3 regions of the Janibacter endophyticus genome follow, and region 2 is predicted to be linked to each of the others. Evidence: predicted binding sites of a transcription regulator. Region 2 holds the regulator's gene; each other region holds the start of a gene.
What was found. Region 2 encodes LexA, which represses DNA repair genes until DNA is damaged. Its sites were predicted from a motif close to TCGAACANNTGTTCGA; they were not measured.
Positions count from the first base shown of each region.

Region 1: the regulator LexA is predicted to act here: its motif matches at 2,023-2,038, upstream of JNO54_RS01925 (replicative DNA helicase).
Region 3: the regulator LexA is predicted to act here: its motif matches at 1,425-1,440, upstream of ruvC (crossover junction endodeoxyribonuclease RuvC).

Region 1 covers NZ_JAFEJG010000004.1:388,089-392,953, reverse strand. Annotated here, with positions in the region: gene JNO54_RS01935 (alkaline phosphatase PhoX) at 1-1,368, shown strand, start outside; gene JNO54_RS01930 (DUF2277 domain-containing protein) at 1,410-1,685, shown strand; gene JNO54_RS01925 (replicative DNA helicase) at 2,043-4,700, shown strand; gene JNO54_RS01920 (type 1 glutamine amidotransferase domain-containing protein) at 4,707-4,865, opposite strand, start outside.
Region 2 covers NZ_JAFEJG010000004.1:1,610,188-1,615,052, reverse strand. Annotated here, with positions in the region: gene JNO54_RS07825 (vitamin B12-dependent ribonucleotide reductase) at 1-974, opposite strand, end outside; gene nrdR (transcriptional regulator NrdR) at 1,107-1,601, opposite strand; gene JNO54_RS07815 (LysM peptidoglycan-binding domain-containing protein) at 1,990-2,385, opposite strand; gene lexA (transcriptional repressor LexA) at 2,621-3,364, shown strand; gene JNO54_RS07805 (NAD-dependent protein deacetylase) at 3,377-4,318, opposite strand; gene JNO54_RS07800 (hypothetical protein) at 4,436-4,865, shown strand, end outside.
Region 3 covers NZ_JAFEJG010000004.1:1,924,299-1,929,163, forward strand. Annotated here, with positions in the region: gene fdhD (formate dehydrogenase accessory sulfurtransferase FdhD) at 1-80, opposite strand, end outside; gene JNO54_RS09250 (hypothetical protein) at 149-496, shown strand; gene JNO54_RS09255 (YebC/PmpR family DNA-binding transcriptional regulator) at 566-1,345, shown strand; gene ruvC (crossover junction endodeoxyribonuclease RuvC) at 1,481-2,044, shown strand; gene ruvA (Holliday junction branch migration protein RuvA) at 2,041-2,640, shown strand; gene ruvB (Holliday junction branch migration DNA helicase RuvB) at 2,637-3,749, shown strand; gene yajC (preprotein translocase subunit YajC) at 3,917-4,228, shown strand; gene secD (protein translocase subunit SecD) at 4,228-4,865, shown strand, end outside.

The DNA.
Region 1 (4,865 bases), 1.2 Mb from region 2:
CTCATGGTCGCCGGCAGCGCGGCCCCCTTCGCCTCCCACGCCTCGGCCGCGCAGACCACGCGGCTGGCCGCCGGCTACGGCCCGCTCGTGCGCGCCGGCGAGCTGCTCGCGCTGCCCAAGGGCTTCTCGTACACGGTGCTGGCGGAGTCGGGCACGACGACCGTCGGCGGGTACCGGGTGGCCGGCGACCAGGACGCGATGGGCGCCTTCCCGGGTGCTGACGGCGGTTCGGTCGTCGTGTGCAACCACGAGGTCGGCGGCGACGCCGAGGAGCGCGTCCCGCACGTCGAGGGCCTCGTCTACGACGCGGGGGCGAAGGGGGGCACGTCCACCCTCGTCGTGTCGAAGGACAACGAGGTGCTCGAGCACTACACCTCGGTGGCTGGCACGGTCGACAACTGTGCCGGTGGCATCACGCCGTGGGGCACGTGGCTGACCTGCGAGGAGACCGACGAGCGGGCCGGGACCCACGAGGACGACGGTGTCACCTACACCTTCGAGAAGGACCACGGCTACGTCTTCGAGGTCGACCCGACGAGCCAGGCCGCGAACGTCGGCAAGGCCAACATCCCGCTGAAGTTCCTCGGCCGCTTCGAGCACGAGGCCGCCGTCGTCGACCCGGCCACCGGGCAGATCTACCTCACCGAGGACGCGGACGAGCCCAACGGGCTCTTCTTCCGGTGGACCCCGCCCGCCGGGTACCGCCAGGGCAAGGGAGCTCTCCACGCCCTCGCCGCCGACGGTGCCGTCGAGGTCGGGACGCTCGAGGCGATGGTGGCCTTCGAGCGCAACGGCCGCCAGGTCACCGATCTCTCGCGGGCGACCCGCACGAGCACGACCTACACCGTCCGGTGGGTCGACGTCCCCGACCGTGACGCACGCGACCTGCCGATCCGCGAGCAGCTCGCCGACGACCAGGTGACGCGCGCCCGCAAGCTCGAGGGCCAGTGGTGGGGTGACGGCGGCGTGTACTTCGTCTCGAGCTACGCGCGCACGGACGACGGATCGCTGCACGAGCACGACGGGCAGGTATGGTTCTTCGACCCGAAGAAGCAGACGATCACGCTGACGACGATCTTCGTCGTCAACGAGGACGGCGCCGGCGTCGACGGGCCGGACAACATCACCGTCTCGCCCCACGGCGGCATCATCCTCGCCGAGGACGGCGACGGAGCCTCGCAGCTCATCGGCGTCACCGACCAGGGCAAGGCCTACCGGCTCGCGCTCAACCTCGAGGACGACAGCGAGTGGGCCGGGCCGACGTTCAACGCCGCGGGCACGACGCTCTTCGCGAACATCCAGGGCGAGCCTGGGCGGACCTTCGCCATCACCGGGCCATGGGGGCGCCCGTCCAACGCGCGCGACTGAGCGGTGGTCCGGGGGCGGCTCGGAGGAGGAGACTGGGCGGCATGTGCCGCAACATCCGCCAGCTCCACAACTTCGAGCCGCCCGCCACGACCGACGAGGTGCGCGCCGGTGCGCTCCAGTACGTGCGCAAGGTGAGCGGGTCGACGAAACCGTCGCAGGCCAACGAAGAGGCCTTCGCAGAGGCCGTCGAGGCGGTCGCGCAGGCCACCCAGCACCTCCTGGACCACCTCACGACGAGCGCCCCGCCGAAGGACCGCGAGGTCGAGGCGGCGAAGGCGCGCGAGCGCGCTCAGAAGCGCTACGGGGCCGCCGGCTGAACCCCCTTCGTCCCACCGGTCCCCGGGACCGTCCGTGACAGGTGTGGACAGGTGTGGACAGCCCGACACGCCCGAAACTTTCCTCCATGCACAGCGTGTGCGTGAGATTTCGCTAGGGGAATGGGGGGACAGCGGATCGCCCAGCGACGGCCGAAAGTCAGATCCACAGGCTTGTCCACGACCTGTGCACAAGCCCATGGCGTGTCCTCCACAGTCTGTCCACAGACCGTCCACAGGGACGTTTCGGCGTTGTCGGTGCCCGGTGCGACAGTGACCTGATCGCATTTCGCGGGGGACGGTGGAGGACAGCGCGTGAGCAGTGACATCCAGGGAGACATCGAGTCGATGTTCGCCTCGATGCCGGCCGACCCGAGTGCCGAGCGCGGGGGCGGGCACAGCTCCGGCGGCTTCCTCGACAGGCTGCCGCCCCAGGACCTCGGCGCCGAGCAGTCCGTCCTCGGCGGCATGCTCCTGTCGAAGGACGCCATCGCCGACGTCGGCGAGGAGGTCCGTGGGCACGACTTCTACAAGCCGGCGCACGAGCTGATCTTCGACGCGATCATCGATCTCTACAGCCGCGGCGAGCCGGCCGACGCGATCACCGTCGCCGACGAGCTGAGCAAGCGCGGCGATCTCCAGCGCGCCGGCGGCCAGGCCTACCTCCACGACCTCATCCAGTCGGTGCCGACCGCGGCCAACGCCGGCTTCTACGCGCAGATCGTCGCCGAGCGCGCGGTGCTGCGCCGCCTCGTCGACGCGGGCACCCGCATCGTGCAGATGGGCTACGCCCAGGGCGGCGGTGACGTCGAGGAGATCGTCAACGCCGCGCAGGCCGAGGTCTACGGCGTCGCGGAGAAGCGTGGCGGCGAGGACTACGTCCCGCTGTGGAACACGCTCAACGAGACGATGGCCGAGATTGAGGTCGCGGCCGGCCGGACCGACGAGCTCATCGGCGTCCCGACGGGATTCACCGAGCTCGACGAGCTGACCCACGGCCTGCACCCCGGGCAGATGATCGTGCTCGCGGCGAGGCCAGCGGTCGGCAAGTCCACCCTGGGCATGGACATCGCCCGGGCAGCCGCGATCCATCACAAGATGGCGACCGCCGTCTTCTCGCTCGAGATGAGCCGCACCGAGATCACGATGCGCATCCTCTCGGCGGAGGCCTCGATCCAGCTCCAGTCGCTGCGCCGCGGGCGCATGCGCGACGAGGAGTGGAAGAAGCTCAGCCGGGTCATGGGCAAGATCAGCGACAGCCCGCTCTACATCGACGACTCGCCGAACCTCGCGCTCATGGAGATCCGGGCCAAGGCCCGCCGGATGAAGCAGCAGCACAACCTGCGCCTCATCGTCATCGACTACCTCCAGCTCATGAGCAGCGGAAAGAAGGTCGAGAGCCGTCAGCAGGAGGTCGCCGAGTTCTCCCGGGCGCTCAAGCTCCTCGCGAAGGAGCTCGAGGTGCCGGTCATCGCGATCAGCCAGCTCAACCGTGGTCCCGAGCAGCGCACCGACAAGCGCCCGGCGATGAGCGACCTTCGCGAGTCGGGATGCCTCACCGGTGACACCCGGATCCTTCGGGCCGACAACGGCGCCGAGACGACCATCGGCGACCTCGCCGCGAGCGGCGAGCGCGACATCTCCGTGTGGGGGCTCGACGACTCGCTGCGCTACGTCCGACGGACGATGATCCGTGCCTACCCGACCGGGATCCGTCCGGTCTTCCGTCTCACCCTCGCGTCGGGCAAGACGGTCCGCGCGACCGAGAACCACCCCTTCCTCCGCTACGAAGGGTGGACCCAGCTCGGTGACCTTCGGACCGGCGACCGGATCGCGGTCCCCCGTCACGTGCCCGCTCCGCGGGCGCTCACCGAGTGGAGCGACGACGAGGTCACCGTCCTTGCCCACCTCCTGGGCGACGGCTCCTTCGTGCGCCGCCAGCCGATCCGCTATGCGAGCATCGACGAGGCCAACCTGCAGGCTGTCGCGGAGGCTGCAGGCCGCGCGTTCGGCATCACGGCCGTGCGCGACGAGTACGCCGCCGCTCGGGTCACGACCCTGCGCCTGCCCGCTCCCTTCAAGCTGGCCCGTGGTCGCCGCAACCCCATCGCTGCGTGGCTCGATGCGCTCGGCCTCTTCGGTCTGCGCTCGCACGAGAAGTTCGTGCCCGACGAGGTGGCCTCGCTGCCCAAGGCACAGATCGCACACTTCATCCGGCACATCTGGGCGACGGACGGCTCGGTCACCGTCAACAAGAACGCTCGCAGCGGGCGGATCTACTACGCCTCGACCTCCCGCCGCCTCGTTGACGACCTCAGCCGACTGCTGCTGCGCTTCGGCATCCAGACCCGCACCCGGGTGACGCGCAAGAGCGGCTACCGCGACGGGTACACGATCGACATCTCCGGGGTCGACAGCCAGCGGCGCTTCCTCCAGGAGATCGGAGTCCACGGTGCGCGGGGTGAGCAGGCGGCCCGTCTGCTCGACGCGGTCCGTGAGGTCAAGGCGAACACCAACGTCGACACCGTCCCCCAGCAGGTCTGGGACGACGTCCGTGAGGTCGTCGCCGGGTCTGGGATGACGCACCGCGAGTTCCAGTCCGCCCTGGGCACCGCCTACTGCGGGTCCGCCCTCTACGCGTCGGCCCCCTCGCGGGAGCGGCTCTCAAAGGTGGCCGAGGTGCTCGACTCCGCCGAGCTCGAGCTCATGGCGGTCAACGATGTCTTCTGGGACTCGGTGGTCTCGATCGAGGCGGACGGTGTGGAGGAGGTCTTCGACGCGACGGTCATGGGGAGCCACAACTTCATCGCCGACGGCATCGCCGTGCACAACTCGATCGAGCAGGATGCTGACGTCGTCATCCTCCTGCACCGCGACCGCGACCCGAACTCGGAGCGCGAGGGCGAGGCCGATGTCATCGTCGCCAAGCACCGCAACGGCCCGACCGCCGACATCGTGCTCGGCTTCCAGGGCCACTTCGCCCGCTTCTCCAACCTCGAGCGCGACAGCGGCTTCTGACCGAGCTCAGCCGAGGTCGTGGACGAGCCGCTCCGCGAGGTCCTGCGACGACTGCGGGTTCTGGCCGGTGTAGAGGGCGCCGTCGACGACGACGTGCGGCCGCAGCGGCAGCAGCGCCTTCGAGTACTCGACGCCCGCCTCCTTGACCTTGTCCTCGAGGAACCA
Region 2 (4,865 bases):
TTGCCCATGAGCTCGCGGGCGTCGACCGTGGAGACGACGGAGCCGTCCATGCGCGAGGTGAGACCGAACTCGGCGCCCTCCTCGACGGCACGCATGAACTCGTCGGTGACGCGCACCGAGTTGTTCGCGTTCTGGTACTGCACCGAGACGATGTCGGCGCCACCGAGGTCCATGTCGAAGCCGGCGTCGCGCAGGGCGCGGATCTTGTGCTCCTCGCGCGCCTTGGTCTCGACGAACTCCTCGATGTCGGGGTGGTCGACGTCGAGGACGACCATCTTCGCCGCGCGGCGGGTCGCGCCACCGGACTTGATGGTGCCCGCGGAGGCGTCGGCGCCACGCATGAAGGAGACCGGGCCGGAGGCGGTACCGCCGGAGGAGAGCAGCTCCTTGGAGGAGCGGATGCGCGAGAGGTTCAGGCCGGCGCCGGAGCCGCCCTTGAAGATGAAGCCCTCCTCCTTGTACCAGTTGAGGATCGAGTCCATCGAGTCGTCGACCGAGAGGATGAAGCAGGCGCTGACCTGCTGCGGGCTCTTGGTGCCGACGTTGAACCACACCGGGGAGTTGAAGGAGAAGACCTGGTGGAGCAGGGCGTAGGTCAGCTCGTGCTCGAAGACCTCGGCGTCGCCGTCGGTCGCGAAGTAGCCGTGCTCCTTGCCCGCCTTGACGTAGGTGAGGACGACGCGGTCGATGAGCTGCTTGAGGCCCTGCTCGCGCTCGGGCGTGCCCACGGCGCCACGGAAGTACTTCGTCGTGACGATCGTGCTCGCGTTGACCGACCAGAAGTCGGGGAACTCGACGCCGCGCTGCTCGAAGATCGTCTCGCCGGTCTTCCAGTTCTGCTGGACGACGTCGCGCTTCTCCCAGGTCACCTCGTCGTACGGGTGGACACCCTCGGTGGTGTAGATGCGGTCGACGGTGATGCCGCGGTTCTTCGCGGATCGACGTGCGCTGGTCTTGCCGGCGGTCTCGGTCATGAGTCCCTCTCTCAGGTCGTGCTCGGTCGTCTGTGGTGCTCGTGGCTCGTGCTGCGGTGGTGCTGTGGTGCGGGTTCGTCCCAACGTCTCACCGGGTACCGACAGCCCGCTCGCGTGTCGGTACCCGGGGGCCTAGGGGGTGAGCGCCGGGGTGCCGGCGCTGTCGGTGCTTTCGCGGGCGTCCCGCTCGGTGCGCAGGACGCCGATCGCGGCCTCGAAGTCCTCGAGGGACTCGAAGCCCTGGTAGACGCTCGCGAACCGGAGGTAGGCGACCTCGTCGAGCTCACGGAGCGGCCCGAGGATGGCCATCCCGATCTCGTGGGCGTCGATCTCGGCGCTGCCCTGGGCCCGGACGGACTCCTCGACGCGCTGCGCGAGCAGCGCGAGGTCGTCCTCGGTGACCGGGCGGCCCTGGCAGGCCTTGCGGACCCCGACGAGGACCTTCGCCCGGCTGAAGGGCTCCGATGCGCCCGAGCGCTTCGCGACCGAGAGGCTGGCGCTCTCGAGCGTGGTGAAGCGGCGGTTGCACTCGGGGCACTGGCGGCGACGACGGATCGAGGACCCGTCGTCGGCGGTGCGCGAGTCGATGACGCGGGAGTCGGTGTGCCGGCAGAAGGGGCAGTGCATGGCCGGTCTCCTCTCGGTCCTCGGACAGCTCGTGCGGGCAGGACGCACCGCTCTCACCCCGGGTCTCCTGTGGACGGAGCTGGGGATCGGGGCGTGTCTGTTGTGGACATCCGTGGCTCTGCGGTGGAAAACCGTCTCCGCCCTGTGTACTACATGTGGGCGAATGACAACCGTGTAACCACTAGATGTAGTGCTATTTGAACACGGGCACCACAAGGCACGCAAGACCCCGGCGTGTCGATCTTCGACGCGGCGCGCAGATCCCCTCTACGCGGCGGCAGAGCGGGGGGAAGCGCCCGGGGACGCGACAGCGGCCGCACCCAGATGGGTACGGCCGCCGCCCGCTTCCCCGGGTCGGGTCGAGGGACCCGGGAGGTCTGGTGCCGCCTCAGCGCGCCGGGATGACGATCTGCTGGCCGGCGTGGACGAAGGGGGTGCTCAGCCCGTTCGCCGAGCGCAGCTGCGCGACGGCGGCCGAGGTCGGGACCTCGGCCATGTGCCGCACGGCGATCTCGCCAAGGGTCTCCCCCGAGCTCACGGTGACGGTGGTCGCCGCCGGCGAGCCGGCCCCGGCGTTGGCCACACCCACACCGGTGGTGACGAGGGCAGCGGCCGCCAGCGCGGTCAGCGCGAGGCGACCGCGGCGGGTGATCTGCAGGCGCGTCGGCACCGCAGCACCGGTCGGGACGGACACGAGGTGACGCGTCGGCAGCGTACCCGCGCGACGGGGTGCGCGGGCACCGGCAGCGTGACGGGTGATGGTGGTCGCAGCAGCTGCGCTCATGGCTTCCTCCTGGTCGTCGATCGAACCGGTGTTCGATAGAACGTCTGTACGATGTCTAGCACACGCGTTCGATCAAGTTCAAGACACGCTCGAACATGTGTTTGATTTGTCTGAGGTCGACGGCGTACCGTCGGCCTCACGCAGAAGCGAACCAGTGACCACCGACAACGTTGATCCGCACCGTTGTCTCCGGGGTTGCCGGCCGCTCCAGACGGACGAGACGGCGAGGGTCGACATGAGTGACGACAACATCCGCACACTCCCCCTTCGGGACAACGGCGACGGGCTGACCGCCCGCCAGACCAAGGTCCTCGAGGTGATCCGCAGCGCCGTCGCGACCCGCGGCTACCCGCCGAGCCTGCGCGAGATCGGCGACGCCGTCGGCCTCACGAGCCCGAGCTCGGTCGCCCACCAGCTCACCGCGCTCGAGCGCAAGGGCTACCTGCGCCGCGACCCCAACCGTCCCCGGGCCATCGAGGTCGTCTCCCCCGACCCGTCCGCCACCGCCGACGGTGGCGCGGCGACGACTCACGACCTCCACGGCTACCGCGGCGGCGCCTCCCCCGACGACGTCGACGTCACCGGCAGCGGCGACGAGCGCCCGGCCGCCACCTATGTGCCCGTCCTGGGCCAGATCGCCGCCGGAGTGCCGATCGTCGCCGAGGAGAGCGTCGAGGAGGTCTTCCCGCTGCCCCGGCAGATCGTCGGCGAAGGCGCCCTCTTCCTCCTCAAGGTCGTCGGCGACTCGATGATCGACGCCGCCATCTGCGACGGCGACTGGGTCGTCGTCCGCCAGCAGCCCACCGCCGACAACGGCGACATCGTCGCCGCCATGCTCGACGACGAGGCGACGGTCAAGACCTTCAAGCGCCGCGACGGCAAGGTCTGGCTCATGCCGCACAACCCCGCCTTCGACCCCATCGACGGCGACCACGCGACGATCCTTGGCAAGGTCACCGCGGTCCTGCGCCGGGTCTGACACCCGCGCGGCTCAGAGCCGGTCGAGGAGACCCCGCAGTGCCGGCTCGAGCTCTCCGTCGAGCCGGTGGGTCGCCAGCTCGTCGCCGCGCGTCGCCCCCCGCGTGATGATCACGACGGGCACGCCGTTGCGCGCGGCCCGGCGCACGAAGCGCAGCCCGGACATCACCTGCAGGCTCGAGCCGAGGACGAGCAGGCTCGGCGCGGCGTCGGTCAGCGCGAAGCAGCGCTCGACGAGGGGCTTGGCCACCGCTCCCCCGAAGAAGACGACGTCCGGCTTGAGCGTGTCCTCGCCGCAGCCCAGGCAGCGCGGCGCGACGAAGCGGTCGACGTCGACCTGGTCGAGCCGCACGTCACCGTCGGGGCGGATCTCATCGCTGTCCGCGTCGAAGCCCGGGTTCTCCGAGCTCATCCTCTCGTCGAGATCGACCCGCCGCTCCCGCGCCCCGCAGGTGAGGCAGACGACCTCGGCGAGCGTGCCGTGCAGGTCGATGACGTCGGTCGTCCCCGCGGCCTGGTGGAGCATGTCGACGTTCTGCGTGATGACCCCGCCGACCGCCCCACGCTGCTGCAGCTCGGTGACGAGGTGGTGCGCGGCGTTGGGCCGGGCAGCGCTGAAGCGCCGCCACCCGACGAAGCTGCGCGCCCAGTAGCGCTGCCGCGCCTGACTGCTCGCGACGAACTCCGACAGATGCATCGGCGTGACCCTGCGGGTGCCGTCCGGGCCGCGGTAGTCCGGGATCCCCGACGCCGTGCTCATCCCGGCACCGGTCAGCACGAGCGCCGGCCGCTCGCGGAGGATCTCGGCGATCGAGGCCGCCTCGGCCATCCGTCCGGTCGTCGTCGGGGAGGTCACCGGGCCAGTATCGACGACCGGCGAAGGGGGAACCCCGGCGGACCCCTTCGCGCGAGGTCCGCTCGCGACCCCCTTGACGATGCCGTTTCCCCAGGTCAACGCCCTAAAGGGTGAGTTCCTCTCGTCCCGATCGGGCCTGATCCTGACTAGCGTCGACATCACGGACCGGCACCGTCGGCCCGACTTGTCGAGACAACACAGCAAAGGGGACTGCCCATGTCTGCAGGACCGTACGACCAGACCAGCCCGGCGACGACGCCCGGGACGCAGGAGGCGGCGACCACGGACGTCGCCAAGGAGGAGGCCGCCTCCGTCGCCCAGGACGCGAAGGAGGGGACCCGCCAGGTCGCCGAGACCGCCAAGAACGAGGCGCAGCACGTCGCGGGCGAGACCCAGCAGCAGATCAAGGAGCTCTACCGCCAGCTGAGGTCGGAGATCACCAGCCAGAGCTCGGACCAGCAGAAGCGGGCCTCGGGCGGTCTGCGCACACTGGCCGAGGACCTCGACGGAATGGCTCAGCACTCCGACTCCGGCATCGGCGGCGATCTGGCCCAGCAGCTCTCCGGACGGACCCGAGAGATCGCCGACTGGCTCGAGAACCGGGAGCCCGGCGACGTCCTCGACGAGGTCAAGCGGTACGCCCGTC
Region 3 (4,865 bases), 310 kb from region 2:
ACGGCGAGCGTGTCGACCCGGCGGTCGACCTCGTCACCGCGGTAGCGGGTGACGAGCCGTCTGTCGGTGCGTCGTCCCATCGCGCCAGTATGACGAAGGGGAGCTCCCCCCCAGTGATCGGGACCCCCGGATGGTGCACGCTGGGGCCATGCAGATGCTCGTCGACCTCGTCCCGCACCTCGTCGCCGTCCCGGCCGCCCTGCCCGACCTCAGCCAGGTCGACCTCGGCGCGGTCGCCGACCTCGTCGAGGCGCGGCGTCGCCGGCGCTGGGGGGGCTTCACGCTCCTGCCCATCCTGTGCTGCCTCCTCCCGCTCGCCCTGGCCGCGGTCGCGATCTGGTTCGCGCTGCGGCGGCGGGGCACACCGGGGAGCTACCAGCAGGGTGGGCACACCCCGCAGGGGCCGTACCGCCAGGCACCCGGCCCGTACGGCGAGCAGCCCCGTGACCCCGACGAGCGCCCCGGCAGCCAGCCGCCACCCCCGCCGGGCGCCTGACCCGCCGTCCGGTTCGTGGCGACTACAGTTGGCCGCCGGACCGAGACGCAGGACCAGAGGGAGACACCAGTGGCTGGCCACTCCAAGTGGGCGACGACCAAGCACAAGAAGGCGGCGATCGACGCCAAGCGCGGCAAGCTCTTCGCCAAGCTCATCAAGAACATCGAGGTCGCGGCGCGCACCGGCGGGGGTGACCCGTCCGGCAACCCGACGCTCTACGACGCCATCCAGAAGGCGAAGAAGTCCTCGGTCCCGAACACGAACATCGACAACGCCGTCAAGCGCGGCTCCGGCGCCACCGCCGGGGGCGCCGACTGGGAGACGATCGTCTACGAGGGCTACGCCCCGGGCGGGGTGGCCCTCTTCATCGAGTGCCTCACCGACAACCGCAACCGCGCCGCCACGGAGGTCCGCACCGCCCTGACCCGCAACGGTGGGCAGCTCGCCGACCCCGGCTCGGTCGCCTACGTCTTCGACCGCAAGGGCGTCGTCATCGTGCCCAAGGAGCAGGAGACCGGCGCCGGCAGCGCGCTCGACGAGGACTCCCTCCTCGAGGTCGTCCTCGAGGCGGGCGCCGAGGAGGTCAACGACCACGGCGAGGCCTGGCAGATCGTCTCGGAGGCCACCGACTTCGTCGCGGTCCGCACGGCGCTGCAGGAGGCCGGGATCGACTACGACTCCGCCGAGGCCTCGTGGGTGCCGAACCTCCAGGTGCCGCTCGACGCCGACGGTGCCCGCAAGATGATCCGGGTCGTCGAGGCGCTCGAGGACAGCGACGACGTCCAGGACGTCTACGCCAACGGTGACATCTCCGACGAGGTCCTCGCCGAGCTCGAGGCCGAGGACTGACCGGTCCGGGGCAGACCTCGGCACCGCCCCCGCGCGTGTCGCTCACCGGCACGACGGGGGCGGCTGCGTAGTTTGGGGTCCGAACAGGTGTTCGGACGCTCCCGTGGGCTCCCGCCACGGGCGAAGGGAGACGACGTGCGAGTCCTCGGGGTGGACCCGGGTCTGACCCGGTGCGGCCTCTCGGTCATCGACCGGGGTCCCCGAGGCGACCTCTCGCCGTCCGCGGCGAAGCCGCGCATGGTCGCCGTGGGCGTGGTGCGGACGACGAGCGACCGGGTGACCGGTGACCGGCTCGCCTATCTCGCGGGCGAGCTCGACTCCTGGCTCGAGCGCTTCGAGCCCGACGTCATCGCGATCGAGCGGGTCTACATGGCCGAGCACGTCCCGACCGTCATGACGACGGTCATGGCCAGCGGTCTCGTCCACCTCGCCGGTGCCCGGCGAGGTCTCGTCGTCCACGAGCACACCCCGACCGAGGTCAAGGCCGCGGTCACCGGCTCCGGCCGGGCGGACAAGGCCCAGGTCACGAGCATGATCACCCGCGTCCTGGGGCTGAGCGAGGCACCGCGCCCCGCGGACGCCGCCGACGCACTCGCCGTCGCCCTCTGCCACGTCTGGCGGGGCAGCGGCACCACCCGCCTCGCCGAGGCCGCGGCCTCCGAGCGTGCCCGACTCGCTGCCCTGGGAGGCCGAGCATGATCGCGTCCGTCACCGGTACCGCCCGCCACGTCGGCCTCGACCGGGTCGTCGTCGAGGTCGGGGGAGTGGGCATGCTCGTCCACACCCCGCCGGCCGTCGCCGCGGCCGCCCGGACGGGCAGCGCCCTCTCTCTCGCGACGACGCTCGTCGTGCGTGAGGACTCGATGACCCTCTACGGCTTCGCCGAGGAGGGGCACCGCGACACCTTCGAGCTGCTCCAGACCGTCTCCGGCGTCGGCCCGCGCGTCGCGCTGGCCATCGTCTCCGTCCTGACCCCCGAGCAGCTCGCGGCGGCCATCGCCGACGAGGACGTGCGCACCCTCACCAAGGTGCCGGGCATCGGCAAGAAGGGCGCGGAGCGGCTCGTGCTCGAGCTGCGCGACAAGATCGGCGTCGTCCCCGGGGCCGGCGGCGCCGCGCCGGCCGCCGCACCGACCGGGCTGCCCTGGCGGGCCCAGGTCGTCGAGGCGCTCGTCGGGCTCGGCTACTCGGGCTCGCAGGCGGAGTCCGCGGTCGACCGTGCGGCACAGGGGCTCGGTGACCAGCCCGACGTCTCCGAGGCACTGCGCGCCGCACTGCGGGAGCTCGCCGGATGAGCGGCGAGGGCTTCAGCTCCGAGATCCGCGAGCCGGACGAGCCGTACGGCGACGGCTCGTACGAGGCGACCGCCCGGATCGTCGACGCGGCGGCGGAGGACGACACGGCCGTCGAGGCGGCGCTGCGCCCCAAGCGGCTCGCCGACTTCCCCGGCCAGACCAAGGTGCGCGACCAGCTCGGCCTCGTCCTCGAGGCAGCCCGTCGGCGTGCGGCCCCGCCAGACCACGTCCTGCTCTCCGGCCCGCCCGGGCTCGGCAAGACGACCCTGGCCCTCATCGTCGGTGCGGAGCTCGGCCAGCCGGTCCGGGTGACCTCCGGCCCGGCCATCCAGCACGCCGGCGACCTCGCGGCGATCCTCTCCTCGCTCGTGGAGGGGGAGGTGCTCTTCCTCGACGAGATCCACCGGATGTCGCGCTCGGCGGAGGAGATGCTCTACCTCGCGATGGAGGACTACCGGGTCGACGTCGTCGTCGGCAAGGGCCCCGGGGCCACGGCGATCCCGCTCGAGCTGCCGCCCTTCACGGTCGTCGGGGCCACGACCCGCGCCGGGCTGCTCCCCGCGCCGCTGCGCGACCGCTTCGGCTTCACCGGTCACCTCGACTACTACGAGACCGCCGATCTCGAGACGATCCTGCACCGCTCCGCCGGCCTCCTCCAGGTGCCGGCCGACGCGGCCGGCATCGGCGAGATCGCCCGACGCTCCCGCGGCACGCCGCGCATCGCCAACCGGCTGCTGCGCCGCGTCCGGGACTGGGCGCAGGTGCACGGCGACGGTGCTGTCGACGAGCGAGCGGCCCGGGCAGCCCTGACCCTCTTCGACGTCGACGAGGCCGGCCTGGACCGGCTCGACCGCGGCGTCCTCGAGGTGCTCTGCCACCGCTTCGGCGGCGGCCCGACCGGGCTGTCGACCCTCGCGGTGGCCCTCGGGGAGGAGACCGACACCGTCGAGACGGTCGCCGAGCCCTACCTCGTCCGTACCGGCTACCTCGCCCGGACCCCGCGCGGGCGGGTCGCGACCGCCCTGGCCTGGCGGCACCTCGGTCTCGACGCCCCCGCCGGCGACCAGGACGCGCTCCCGATCGAGGAGACCGGACGTTTCGGCGGCTGAGCAGCGACCCGGTGCAGGCGCCGAGGCGCGCGGACAGATGCGCGGTCGGGCGATGTCCAGGATGCTGTCCTAGACTGCGACCTGGCCCGGGCGACCGGGCCTCGCTGCCGTCTCGTGACAGGCGCCGCAGCCCGCACTGCCCAACGACGAAGGCTCGCTGACCCACGATGAACGACGGCTCCTCCCTCGGGACCCTGCTGATCCTGCTCCTCCCGCTCCTCTTCATCGTCTACATGGCGATGTCGGCCCGGCGCCGGCAGCGGGCGATGGACGACTTCCAGAGCTCGCTCGTCGTCGGCGAGGAGGTCGTGACCACCTCCGGGATCTACGGTCGCCTCACCTCGGTCGGTGACACCACGGCCGAGCTCGAGATCGCCCGGGGCACGACCATCCGGGTCGACAAGCGCGCCATCGGCGTGCGCACCGCGGACCTCCCCGGGCACGGACAGGCCGGCACCGGCCCGACGGACCAGGCCTGATGGCGAGCAGGACGGGCGCGGAGAGCCGCGCCAAGGACGTCGCCAAGCGCTCCCTCGTCTGGCTTTTCGTCGCGATCGGCGTGCTCACCGCGGCGCTCGGCTTCGGCGTCGCCCGCTCTGACGCCTCCTGGGCTCCAGAGCTCGGGCTCGATCTCCAGGGCGGCACCCAGTTCATCCTCGAGCCGGTGCTCGAGGGCGGCCAGGACGTCAGCAGCCAGCAGCTCGAGCAGGCCCGCGACATCATCGTCCAGCGCATCGACGCCCAAGGCACGAGCGGTGCCGAGGTGACCACCCTCGGCGGCCAGAACATCGTCGTCGCCATGGCCGGCCGGCCGACCGAGGCCCAGCGCAACGCCATCACGAGCGCCTCGCAGATGCAGTTCCGCCCCGTCCTCGCGACGATGCCCGGCACGAGCGAGCCCGCGCCGGAGCAGACCGGGCCCGAGGCTCCGGCACCCTCCGGCCCGGCCACCTCGGGCGAGACGCGCGGGCCGTCCGCGGACGAGGCGTCCCCGACCTCCGCGTCCCGCGACGAGGCCCGCACCGCCCCGGCCACGACCACCCCTTCGCCCTCCTCGACCACCCCCTCCCCGTCGAGCACCCCGGCCGAGACCGGGCCCGCGACCTCCACCGAGCC